DNA from 3 places in the Serratia ficaria genome. Region 2 is predicted to be linked to each of the others. Evidence: predicted binding sites of a transcription regulator. Region 2 holds the regulator's gene; each other region holds the start of a gene.
The links. Region 2 encodes PurR, which represses purine synthesis genes. Its sites were predicted from a motif close to CANGCAAACGTTTGCNTG; they were not measured.

Region 1 (3,970 bases), 1.6 Mb from region 2:
TCAGCTGCGGGTAGTAGCGTTTTTGGCTGAGCATCGGCAGGCGCTGTTTGACGTCCACCCAGCTGTCCGGGTTGCCCTTTTGCGTTTTGGTCAGCTTGCGGGCGTCCAGCATATGCCCCCAGCCCATGTTGTAGGCCGCCAGCGAGAACCAGATGCGTTCGTCTTCGGGCACGCTGTCCGGCACCTTGGCCATCAGCCGCTGCAGATAGAGCGCGCCGCCCTGGATGCTTTCTTCCGGATCGAGGCGGTCGTTGACGCCCAGGCCGTCGGCGGTGGCGCGGGTCAGCATCATCAGGCCGCGAACCCCGGTGGGGGAGGTGGCCTGCGGATTCCAGTGCGATTCCTGATAGGCGATGGCCGCCAGCAGCTTCCAGTCGATCTCGCTGGCGTATTTCTCGAACAGCGGGCGGAAGTTGGGCAGCACCGAATCGATGGCCGACAGGAAGGTTTTGGTGTCGACGTAGTCGAAGCTGCCGACGTGGCCGAGGTATTTCTCCTCCAGCCGCGCCAGGGTGCCGTCGTCCACCATCTGGCTGTAGAAATCCAGCATCGCCGCATACAGGCTGTCGTCGTTGCCGCGCTTCATATACCAGGTCACCGGCTCTTCGTCGGTGACGTCGAACGCCACCGCCAGCTGCGGATGGATGCGCTGCAGCAGGGCGATGGTCACCGAGTCGCCGAGGGTATAGTCCAGCTTGCCGTCGGCGACCTGTTCCAGCAGCTCTTTGGAGGTGAGATCGCTGGAGGCTTCCCAACTGAGATCCGGGTATTTATCCTGCTTGAGCTGTTTCAGCGCGCTGACGTGCGCGGAGCCGGAGGCCACCGCCAGCTTGCCTTTGATGTCGGCAAAGCTTTTTGGCCGCGGGGTGCCCAGGCGGTATACCAGCTGCTGGGAAACGGAATAGTAGGCCGGGCCGGTGCGCGCGCGGCTGAGGCGCTCCCGATTGTAGATCAGGCCGGCCGCCAGCAGATCGGCGTCGTTATCGTCCAGATCGTCAAACAGATCGTTGATATTCTGATGGGGGATCACCACCAGTTTCACCCCCAGGTAGTTGGCGAAGCGTTTCGCCAGCTCGTAGTCGAGCCCACCCGGCCCCTGTTTGGTGGTGAAATAGGTGAGCGGCGAGTTCAGGGTGCTGATTCGCAACTCTCCGCGGGATTTGATCTCTTCGAGCTGCCCTTGCTGACCACTGCGCCAGGCAATGTTGGGCCACAGGGCGAGCGCCAGAAGCAGGGTGACAACACCGATTAGAATGTAGTTTATTTTAAGGCGTTTCAAATAGTTATCCAGTGGTGGCACAGGCGCGCCGGCGATGACAACCCAGTTTTTTCTTATGGTTAAATCACCAGTGCCGGGGCATTTTGCGCAACAAAACGCCAGCGTGCAACTTTATTGACACGTTATGACAATTCGATGGCGCGGAAAGCTTTTATCAATAATAGCTACGCAAACGGTTTCGTCGGCGGCGCGGATTCTCTATAATGACGCGCGTTTTCCCCTGTTGCGCCCAATGAAGCGCTGAAGTCAGTCGCTTCGAAGACGAGAGAACTTTGATTATGGAAATACTGCGTGGTTCGCCCGCTTTGTCGGCTTTTCGCATTACCAAACTGCTGTCCCGCTGCCAGGACGCTCAACTTCCGGTCAGTGATATCTACGCCGAGTACGTCCACTTTGCCGATGTTAGCGCACCGCTAAGTGCCGAAGAACACGCCAAGCTTCAGCGCCTGCTCAAGTATGGCCCCTCTCTCGCCGAACACGCCCCCGAAGGCCGCCTGCTGTTGGTGACGCCGCGTCCGGGCACCATTTCACCCTGGTCCTCCAAAGCCAGCGACATCGCCCACAACTGCGGCCTGAAGCAGGTGGTGCGGCTCGAGCGCGGCCTGGCGTTTTACGTCAAGGCGCCGGCGCTGACCGAATCCCAGTGGCAACAGTTGGCCGCCTTGCTGCATGACCGCATGATGGAAACCGTCTTCGGCGAGCTGCAGCAGGCCGAACAGCTGTTCGCGCATCACCAACCGGCGCCGTATCAGGCGGTGGACGTGCTGGGTGAAGGGCGCGGCGCGCTGGAACAGGCCAACGTCAGGCTAGGTCTGGCGCTGGCGCAGGATGAAATCGACTATCTGCTGAATGCCTTTACCGGGCTGGGGCGCAACCCGACGGATATCGAACTTTATATGTTCGCGCAGGCCAACTCCGAGCACTGCCGCCACAAGATTTTCAACGCCGACTGGGTCATCGACGGCCAACAGCAGCCGAAGTCGCTGTTCAAAATGATCAAGAACACCTTCGAGCAGACGCCGGACTACGTGCTGTCGGCGTATAAGGACAACGCCGCGGTCATGGAAGGCTCGCCGGTCGGCCGCTTCTTCGCCGAGCCGGACAACGGCAAATATGATTACCATCAGGAAGACGCGCATATCCTGATGAAGGTGGAGACCCACAACCACCCGACGGCCATTTCCCCTTGGCCGGGCGCCGCGACCGGCTCCGGCGGCGAGATCCGCGACGAAGGCGCCACCGGCCGCGGCGCCAAGCCGAAGGCCGGCCTGGTGGGCTTCTCGGTATCCAACCTGCGCATTCCCGGCTTTGAACAGCCGTGGGAGCAGGATTTCGGCAAGCCGGATCGCATCGTCACCGCGCTGGACATCATGACCGAAGGCCCATTGGGCGGCGCGGCGTTCAACAACGAATTCGGCCGCCCGGCGCTGGTCGGCTACTTCCGCACCTATGAAGAGCAGGTCAACAGCCACAACGGCGTCGAACTGCGCGGCTATCACAAACCCATTATGCTGGCGGGCGGCATCGGCAACATTCGCGCCGACCACGTGCAGAAAGGCGAAATCACCGTCGGCGCCAAGCTGGTGGTGCTGGGCGGCCCGGCGATGAATATCGGCCTGGGCGGCGGCGCGGCGTCTTCGATGGCCTCCGGCCAGTCGGACGCCGATCTGGACTTCGCCTCGGTACAGCGCGACAACCCGGAAATGGAACGCCGCTGCCAGGAAGTGATCGACCGCTGCTGGCAGCTGGGCGAACAAAACCCGATCCTGTTCATTCACGACGTCGGCGCCGGCGGCCTGTCCAACGCCATGCCTGAGCTGGTGAGCGACGGCGGCCGCGGCGGCCGTTTCGAACTGCGCGACATCCTCAACGACGAGCCGGGCATGAGCCCGCTGGAAGTGTGGTGCAACGAGTCGCAGGAACGCTACGTGATGGCGATCGCCCCGGCGCAGATGGCGCAGTTTGACGAAATCTGCCGCCGCGAGCGCGCGCCTTATGCGGTGATCGGTGAAGCCACCGAAGAACGGCATTTGACGCTGAACGACAGCCACTTCGACAACCAACCGATCGATATGCCGCTGGACGTGCTGCTGGGCAAAACGCCGAAGATGACGCGCGACGTCACCAGCCTGCAGGCCCAGGGCCAGCCGGTGCAGCGGGAGGGCATCACCCTGGCCGACGCGGTCAAACGCGTGCTGCATCTGCCGGCGGTCGCGGAAAAAACCTTCCTGATCACCATCGGCGATCGTACGGTAACCGGCATGGTGGCGCGCGATCAGATGGTCGGCCCATGGCAGATCCCGGTGGCCGACTGCGCGGTGACTACCGCCAGCCTGGACAGCTACTACGGTGAAGCGATGTCGATCGGCGAACGCGCGCCGGTGGCGCTGCTGGACTTCGCCGCTTCTGGCCGCCTGGCGGTAGGGGAAGCCCTGACCAACCTGGCCGCCACCGAAATCGGCGAGCTGAAGCGCGTGAAGCTTTCCGCCAACTGGATGGCCGCCGCCGGCCACCCGGGCGAAGACGCCGGCCTGTACGCGGCGGTGAAAGCGGTGGGCGAAGAACTCTGCCCGGCGCTGGGCATCACCATCCCGGTGGGCAAAGACTCGATGTCGATGAAAACCCGCTGGCAGGAAGGCAACGAACAGCGCGAAATGACCTCGCCGCTGTCGCTGGTGATCACCGCCTTTG
Region 2 (3,970 bases):
CGCGATGGGCTGCGGCCTGGCGCTTTCTTTCAGCAGCAGGGTCGGCAGCAGCAGCAGCAGGGCGATGCCCAGCAGCACGGCGAAGATCATCCGCCAGCCGGCGTGGTTCAACAGCCAGGCGCCCAGCAGCGGCGCCAGCGCCGGCGACAGCGCGACCAGCGGCATGATGGTGGCGAACACGCGGTTGGCCTTGCCGTCGCGGTAGCGATCGACCACCAGCGCCTGCCAGGTAACGGCGGCGGAGCAGACGCCGATCGCCTGAATAAAGCGTAACGACCACAGCTGCACGGCATTTTGCACCCACAGCATGCCGAGGCAGCCGAGGGCGAACAGCGCCAGGCCGATCAGCAGCACCGGCTTGCGGCCCAGGTGGTCGGAGAGCGGCCCCCACAGCAGCTGCGCAAAGGCGAAGCCGGCCAGAAAGATGCTGAGGCTGGCGCTGATGGCGCCGGCGGAAATTTGCAGCTCTTCCCGCATGGCGCCGAAGGCCGGCAGGTACATGTCGGTCGCCAGATAACCCAGCATGCTCAGGCCGGCGAGATAGAACATAAAGCCAAAGGAATTTCGCATGGTATTTCTCGTTGGTATTTTGTTGTCGCAGGTTTTTAGCGCCGGCAAGTGTATCCGGCTGGATCTCTGCTTGTGAAACGGTAATATTTGCAAACTGCTGTTAAAAAAATTGAAGGCAAGACGATGTGGTCTGAATATTCTCTGGAAGTCGTGGACGCGGTGGCCCGCACCGGCAGTTTCAGCGCGGCGGCGCAGGAGCTGCACCGGGTGCCCTCGGCGGTCAGCTATACCGTGCGTCAGCTGGAGCAATGGCTGGCGGTGCCGCTGTTTGAACGGCGCCATCGCGATGTGGAACTGACGCCGGCCGGCGCGCTGTTCATCAAGGATGCGCGGGTTGTCATCAAAAAAATGCTCGACACCCGCCGCCAGTGCCAGCAGGTGGCCAACGGTTGGCGCGGCCAGCTGAAAATCGCGGTGGACATCATCGTCAAACCGCAGCGCAGTCGCCAGCTGGTGCTGGATTTCTATCGTCACTTTCCCGATGTCGAATTACTGATGCAGCCGGAGGTGTTTAACGGCGTGTGGGATGCGCTGGTCGACGGGCGGGCGGAGATGGCGATCGGCGCAACGCGCGCGGTGCCGGTCGGCGGCGGCTTCGCCTTCCGCGACATGGGCGACATGAACTGGCTGTGCGTGGTCAGCCCGCAGCATCCGCTGGCGCTGCTGAGCGGCCCGCTGAATGACGACCAGCTGCGGCCTTATCCTTCGCTGTGCCTGGAAGATACCTCGCGCAGCCTGCCGAAGCGCGTGACCTGGACGCTGGACAACCAACGGCGGCTGGTGGCGCCGGACTGGACCTCGGCGCTGGACTGCCTGTGCGCCGGGCTGTGCGTCGGCATGATGCCGGCCCATCGGGCGTTGCCGCTGGTGCGGCGCGGGGAGCTGGCGGCGCTGCAGCTGCAGCAGCCTTTTCCCGCCAGCCCGTGCTGCCTGACCTGGCAGCAGGATAAGCCGTCGCCGGCGATGGCCTGGCTGCTGGACTATCTGGGGGACAGCGAAACCCTGAATCAGGAATGGCTGAGCGAAGCGGCGCCGGAGGCCGGGCGGGCTTCCGGCGGCGGGGATTAACGGCGGTAGTCGACGAACGGGCCGTCGGCGACCGAACGGCGCTCGATCAGTTTCGGATGCACCTCGATCACCTGCGATTCCTCGCGCTTGCTGATGATGCGATCCAGCAGCATGGTGAAGGCCATTTCGCCCAGGCGTTCCTTCGGCTGGTGGATGGTGGTCAGCGCCGGCGTGAAGTAGCGGGCGTTGCGCACGTTATCGTAACCGATCACCGAAATGTCCTGCGGCACCCGCAGCCCCAGTTCGTCGGCGGCGCAGATGGCGCCCATCGCCATGATGTCGCCGCCGCAGAACACCGCGGTCGGACGCTGTTTCTGCGACAGGATCTGATGCATGGCCTTGTAACCGGACTCCGGCTCAAAGTCGCCCTGTACGATCCATTCGTCGCGCACCTCGATATTGGCTTCCTGCATCGCCTTCAGAAAGCCCTGATGTCGCCCGCCGCCGGTGTTGCGCGCCAGCTGCCCAGGAATGGCGCCGATGTCGCGGTGGCCGCGCTCAATGAGATAACGGCCGGCCAGATAACCGCCCTCGAAGGCGTTGTCGATGATGGTGTCGGTAAAATCGCCGCGCGCCGCGCCCCAGTCCATCACCACCATCGGGATATTGCGGTAGTCTTCCAGCATGCCCAACAGCTGGTCCGGGTATTCCGAGCACATCACCAGCAGGCCGTCGACGCGCTTTTGCGCCAGCATCGCCAGATAGGCGCGCTGCTTGTCCAGGTTGTTATGCGAGTTGCACAGGATCAGCGTGTAGCCTTTGCTGTAGCAGCTGTTCTCCACCGCTTCGATCACTTCGGCAAAATAGGGCGCCTCGCTCGAGGTGGCCAGCAGGCCGATCGACTTGGTGTGATTGACCTTCAGGCTGCGCGCCACGGCGCTCGGCGAGTAATGCAATTCTTTGATCGCGGCCCATACGGCCGCTTTGGTTTCTTCGGCGACGAAACGAGTCTTATTGATGACGTGCGAAACGGTGGTGGTGGAAACGCCAGCGCGTTTGGCCACATCTTTAATCGTTGCCATGTAAGAAATGACTCCTGAACTCACATGTTGCAGCATGTAAGTGTGATGTTAATCGTTTGCCTGCGTAGATCCTTCTCCAGAGAAGCGAAAACCGAGTTTTTAATGTGTTGAAGTCTTCAGCGCTGGTCAGGAGGGGCATTGTTGCCGGTACGCAGTTGTGAACTGCGAATTTTGTCGCATATTGAGCAAAAGGGGAAGAGGTAATCGGCATTATAAACCGGGAAATGATAACAAGATTTTATTGGCGAACTGTGGGAAAATGATTTGACGTACTAATTGTACGCCTTTTATCCTTGGGAAAGCCTATCTGAGAAGGAGTAGTAATGGATACCGATCTGAAGATGTCGCTGTTCACCACCCTGTGTGCGCTGGCCGTGATCATTGCCTTCAGCTTCACCGCTGCGCTGAACTGAATTCCCGGCATTAACAGGCGCAGCTTGCTGCGCCTCGTCGCTTTCCCCGCGGTTATCCCCGTTCTTCTGCAACAAACGTCCCGTTCGCCAACGCCTGGAGGTTCTCCGGCCACTTCGGCCGCGCTAAGTATTAACGAATGGTTTTCGGCGTGACGACCCGGCGCGCGCCGATATAGTGGTTCTGCCAGTAGTCGTTGTCGAGCTGGCTGATGCGGATCTCTTCACCGGTGCGCGGCGACTGGATGAATTTGCCGTTGCCCAGATAAACCCCAACGTGATCGGCCACGCCGCGGTTGTTGATGCGGAAGAACACCAGATCGCCGCTTTCCAGCTCGCTTTTCTTGATGGGCGCGGCGTCGCGCAGGTGATACATCTCATTGGCGGTGCGCGGCATCTTGATTTTCACCACGTCCTTATAGGCGTAATAAATCAGGCCGCTGCAGTCAAAGCCGGTACGCGGCGAGCTGCCGCCCCAGCGATAAGGCTTGCCCATTTGATCCATCAGCTTGGCCATGGCGGTTTGCTTGGCGTGTTGATAGCGTTTTTTATGCGCCGGGCTGAGCTTCAGCGGCTTATCGTCGTGCACCAGTTTGGCGGTAGCCATCCCGGCACTGCGGTGGCGGCCGTAGCCTTTTTTGTAACCCTTCTTCGGTGGGGTCACCTTAATTTTGGCGATTTTTTGGGATTTGGTTTTCGATTTGGCGCTGACGATCTTTTTGGCCGTTTTCTCTGATTTGGTCTTGGCGACCTTGGTTTTTTTCTCTGGGGCCGCCACTTTCACTTTTTTGCTGGCCTTGACCGCTTTCTTTTTCTTGCGATCGTCCGGCCGCGCTTCATTGACATGGCTCTTGCGCTGCTCGGCGGCAATACGCGCCTGCGGCGCAGCGTGCGCCAGAT
Region 3 (3,970 bases), 1.1 Mb from region 2:
GCCCGGGCGCCCTGCGCCCCACGGCGACTGCCAGCTCGGTTCGCCCGGCTTGGACATTTTCCACAGCACAAAGTCCATCGGGTTGCGCTTCACGTCGTCGATTTCAACGCGCGCGCCGGCCTGCAGCTGGTCCAGATCCTGGCGCGACAACAGGCCGTATTGCGGATCGCTGTCGATCGAGAACATCACGTCGCCGTTGCTGGCCACGTAGGCGTGATCGCGGTCGATCAGCCGTTGGGTGATCTCGATGATTTCGGCGATATGCTGGGTGGCGCGCGGCTCCAGATCCGGGCGTTCAATCAGCAGCGAATCGAAGTCGGCGTGCATCTCCGCCAGCATGCGCCCGGTCAGTTGATCGCAGGTTTCGCCGTTCTCCGCCGCGCGGCGGATAATTTTGTCGTCGACGTCGGTGACGTTGCGCACGTAGTTCAGCGAGTAACCGAGATAGCGCAGGTAGCGCGCCACCACGTCGAAAGCGACAAAGGTACGCCCGTGGCCGATATGACACAGGTCATAGATGGTTACCCCGCACACGTACATGCCGACTTTTCCGGCATGAATGGGTTTGAATTCCTCTTTTTGACGACTCAGGGTATTAAAAATCTTTAGCATCGGGACATTCCGTGGTGTGCGTGATAACAAAAATGGTAACCAGGCTCAGGTTGTTCACCCGGTAGCGTATTGAAACCCGAAGCCTGATCTAATGCAAGGTTAAGGCCATGCTTTGCCGACTCTGCCGATGGAAAACGGTGAAAAATCAGCGTTCGGCATGAGTGTTATAATATAACAAATTTAGTTTTTCCACAGCCGGCGCGCGGTTTAGCCGCTGCTGACTCGCTCTGGGAGATATGTTATAAGGTCGGTCTGAATGTTCACTCGCTCTACGTGACGTCTCACTTCATCTTGTTAGGACTAAAACTATGGTTACTTTCCACACCAATCACGGCGACATCGTTATCAAGACCTTTGCTGACAAAGCGCCGGTTACCGTTGAAAACTTCCTGAACTACTGCCGCGCAGGCTTCTACGACAACACGATTTTCCACCGTGTCATCAATGGCTTCATGATCCAGGGCGGCGGTTTTGAGCCTGGCATGAACCAGAAAGCCACCAACGCGACCATCAAGAACGAAGCCAACAACGGTCTGAAAAACACCATCGGCACCCTGGCAATGGCGCGCACCAACGATCCGCACTCCGCCACCGCGCAGTTCTTCATCAACGTGGCAGACAACGACTTCCTGAACTTCCGCGGCGAAAACGCGCAGGGTTGGGGCTACTGCGTATTCGCAGAAGTGGTTGAAGGCATGGACGTGGTCAACAAGATCAAAGGCGTGAAAACCGGCCGCAGCGGCATGCACCAGGACGTGCCGGTAGAAGACGTCGTGGTCAACAGCGTTACCGTCAGCGAGTAATCGCGGCTGCATGAGTACGCTGTTCATCGCAGATCTGCACTTGTGCGCACAGGAACCGGCAATCACTGCCGGTTTTCTGCGTTTTTTACGGCGTGAAGCCGTCCACGCCGACGCGCTGTACATCCTCGGCGACCTGTTTGAAGCCTGGATCGGCGATGACGATCCGGAGCCGCTGCACGGTGAAATCGCCGCGGCGCTGAAGGCGCTGCAGCAGACCGGCGTGCCCTGCTACTTCATCCACGGCAACCGCGATTTTCTGTTGGGCAAGCGCTTTGCCCGCGCCAGCGGCATGCAGCTGCTGCCGGAAGAAAAAGTGCTGGAACTGTACGGCCGCAAAATTCTGATCCTGCACGGCGACACCCTGTGCACCGACGATCAGGCCTACCAGCAGTTCCGCCGCAGGGTGCACAATCCGCTGATCCAAAAGCTGTTCCTGGCCCTGCCGCTGCGCTGGCGCCTCAAGATCGCCGCCAAAATGCGCGCCCGCAGCCAGCAAACCAACCGGTACAAGTCGGAAGCCATCATGGACGTCAACCCGCAAGCGGTTGAGCAGGCGATGCGGCGCCACGGCGTGCGCTGGATGATCCACGGCCATACCCATCGGCCGGCGGTGCATCGGCTGAGCCTGAACAACGGCGAAGCCCACCGCGCGGTGCTGGGCGCCTGGCACGTTGAAGGCTCGATGATCAAAGTCAGCGCCGACGCCGTCGAACTGATCCAATTCCCGTTCTAACTCCCTGACTTGCCGCGCGAGTGAAAAAATTCGCGCTTTCGACGGCGAAAACCGGCGACGCAACCGTTTTCCTCGCCGTGCGCTCATGGTATGCTCTACGCCCTCATTCGGCCCCTGCGGCCGACGCTTGCACAATCACAGGAGCCTTACACCCATGGGAGCCAACGCCGCTTCAGCCACCCCCGCTGAGGTTAAAATCGCAATTGTAATGGGATCGAAAAGTGACTGGGCCACCATGCAGTTTGCCGCCGAAGTCCTGACCATGCTCGATGTCCCCTTCCATGTCGACGTCGTTTCCGCTCATCGCACGCCAGATAAACTGTTCAGCTTCGCCGAACAGGCCAGCGCCAACGGTTTTGACGTGATCATCGCCGGCGCGGGCGGTGCGGCGCACCTGCCGGGCATGCTGGCGGCGAAAACCCTGGTTCCGGTGCTGGGTGTGCCGGTACAAAGCGCCGCGCTGAGCGGCGTGGACAGCCTGTATTCCATCGTTCAGATGCCGCGCGGCATCCCGGTCGGCACCCTGGCGATCGGCAAAGCCGGCGCGGCCAACGCCGGGCTGCTGGCGGCGCAGATCCTGGCGCTGCACGACGGCGCACTGGCGCAGCGTCTGGCGGACTGGCGCCGCGCGCAGACCGAAGACGTGCTGAACAACCCGGATCCGCGGGAGGAAGCATGAAGCCGGTTTGCGTACTGGGCAACGGCCAGCTGGGGCGCATGCTGCGCCAGGCCGGCGAACCGCTGGGCATCGCCGTTTATCCGGTCGGCCTCGACGCCGAGCCGGAGGCGGTGCCTTATCAGAACAGCGTCATCACCGCCGAGATCGAGCGCTGGCCGGAAACCGCCTTAACCCGCGAGCTGGCGACCCACGGCAGCTTCGTGAACCGCGACATCTTCCCGCGTCTGGCCGATCGCCTGACGCAAAAACAGCTGCTCGACCAGCTCGGCCTGGCCACCGCGCCCTGGCAACTGCTGGCGAGCGCCGCCGAGTGGCCGCAGGTATTCGCCACCCTGGGCGAACTGGCGATTGTCAAACGCCGCGTTGGCGGTTACGACGGCCGCGGCCAGTGGCGCCTGCGCCCGGGCCAGCAGGCTGAACTGCCGACCGACGCCTACGGTGAATGCATCGTCGAACAGGGCATCAACTTCTCCGGCGAAGTGTCGCTGGTCGGCGCGCGCGGCCACGACGGCAGCGCGGTGTTCTATCCGCTGACCCACAACCTGCATGAAGACGGCATCCTGCGCGCCAGCGTGGCGCTGCCGCAGCCCAATCCGGCGCTGCAGCGGCAGGCCGAGCAGATGCTGGCGGCGATCCTGAACGAGCTGAACTACGTCGGCGTGATGGCGATGGAGTGCTTTATCGTCGGCGATCGCCTGCTGATCAACGAGCTGGCGCCGCGGGTGCACAACAGCGGCCACTGGACGCAAAACGGCGCCTCCATCAGCCAGTTCGAGCTGCACCTGCGCGCCATCCTCGGGCTGCCGCTGCCCAAGCCGGTGGTGAGCACCCCTTCGGCGATGGTCAACCTGATCGGCACCGCGGTGGATCCGCAGTGGCTGGCGCTGCCGCTGGTGCATCTGCACTGGTACCAGAAAGAGGTGCGCGCTGGCCGCAAGGTGGGCCACCTGAACCTGAACGATCCGAGCGCCGCCGCCCTGCGCCAGACGCTGCAGGCACTGGCGCCGCTGCTGCCGGACGAGTATCAGAGCGGCCTGGCCTGGGCGCAGCGGAAGCTGGCTTAAGGTCGGTCGCCGACGAAAGGAAAAGGGTTCAGTTCGCATTCAGAACTGAACCCTTTTTTGTTGCCGCAGAGATCAACGC

Region 1: a site for PurR is predicted at 1,445-1,462, ahead of purL (phosphoribosylformylglycinamidine synthase). Genes of this name have one in related genera too.
Region 3: a site for PurR is predicted at 2,205-2,222, ahead of purE (5-(carboxyamino)imidazole ribonucleotide mutase). Genes of this name have one in related genera too.

The regions. Positions count from the first base shown of each region.
Region 1 is NZ_LT906479.1:3,990,969-3,994,938, reverse strand. Features, by position in the region: gene mltF (membrane-bound lytic murein transglycosylase MltF) at 1-1,279, opposite strand, end outside; gene purL (phosphoribosylformylglycinamidine synthase) at 1,558-3,970, shown strand, end outside.
Region 2 is NZ_LT906479.1:2,380,920-2,384,889, forward strand. Features, by position in the region: gene punC (purine nucleoside transporter PunC) at 1-570, opposite strand, end outside; gene punR (DNA-binding transcriptional activator PunR) at 694-1,638, shown strand; gene purR (HTH-type transcriptional repressor PurR) at 1,635-2,660, opposite strand; gene cydH (cytochrome bd-I oxidase subunit CydH) at 2,984-3,073, shown strand; gene CKW09_RS11295 (C40 family peptidase) at 3,204-3,970, opposite strand, start outside.
Region 3 is NZ_LT906479.1:1,269,026-1,272,995, reverse strand. Features, by position in the region: gene cysS (cysteine--tRNA ligase) at 1-612, opposite strand, end outside; gene ppiB (peptidylprolyl isomerase B) at 921-1,415, shown strand; gene lpxH (UDP-2,3-diacylglucosamine diphosphatase) at 1,426-2,148, shown strand; gene purE (5-(carboxyamino)imidazole ribonucleotide mutase) at 2,303-2,827, shown strand; gene purK (5-(carboxyamino)imidazole ribonucleotide synthase) at 2,824-3,891, shown strand; gene CKW09_RS05930 (sugar porter family MFS transporter) at 3,964-3,970, opposite strand, start outside.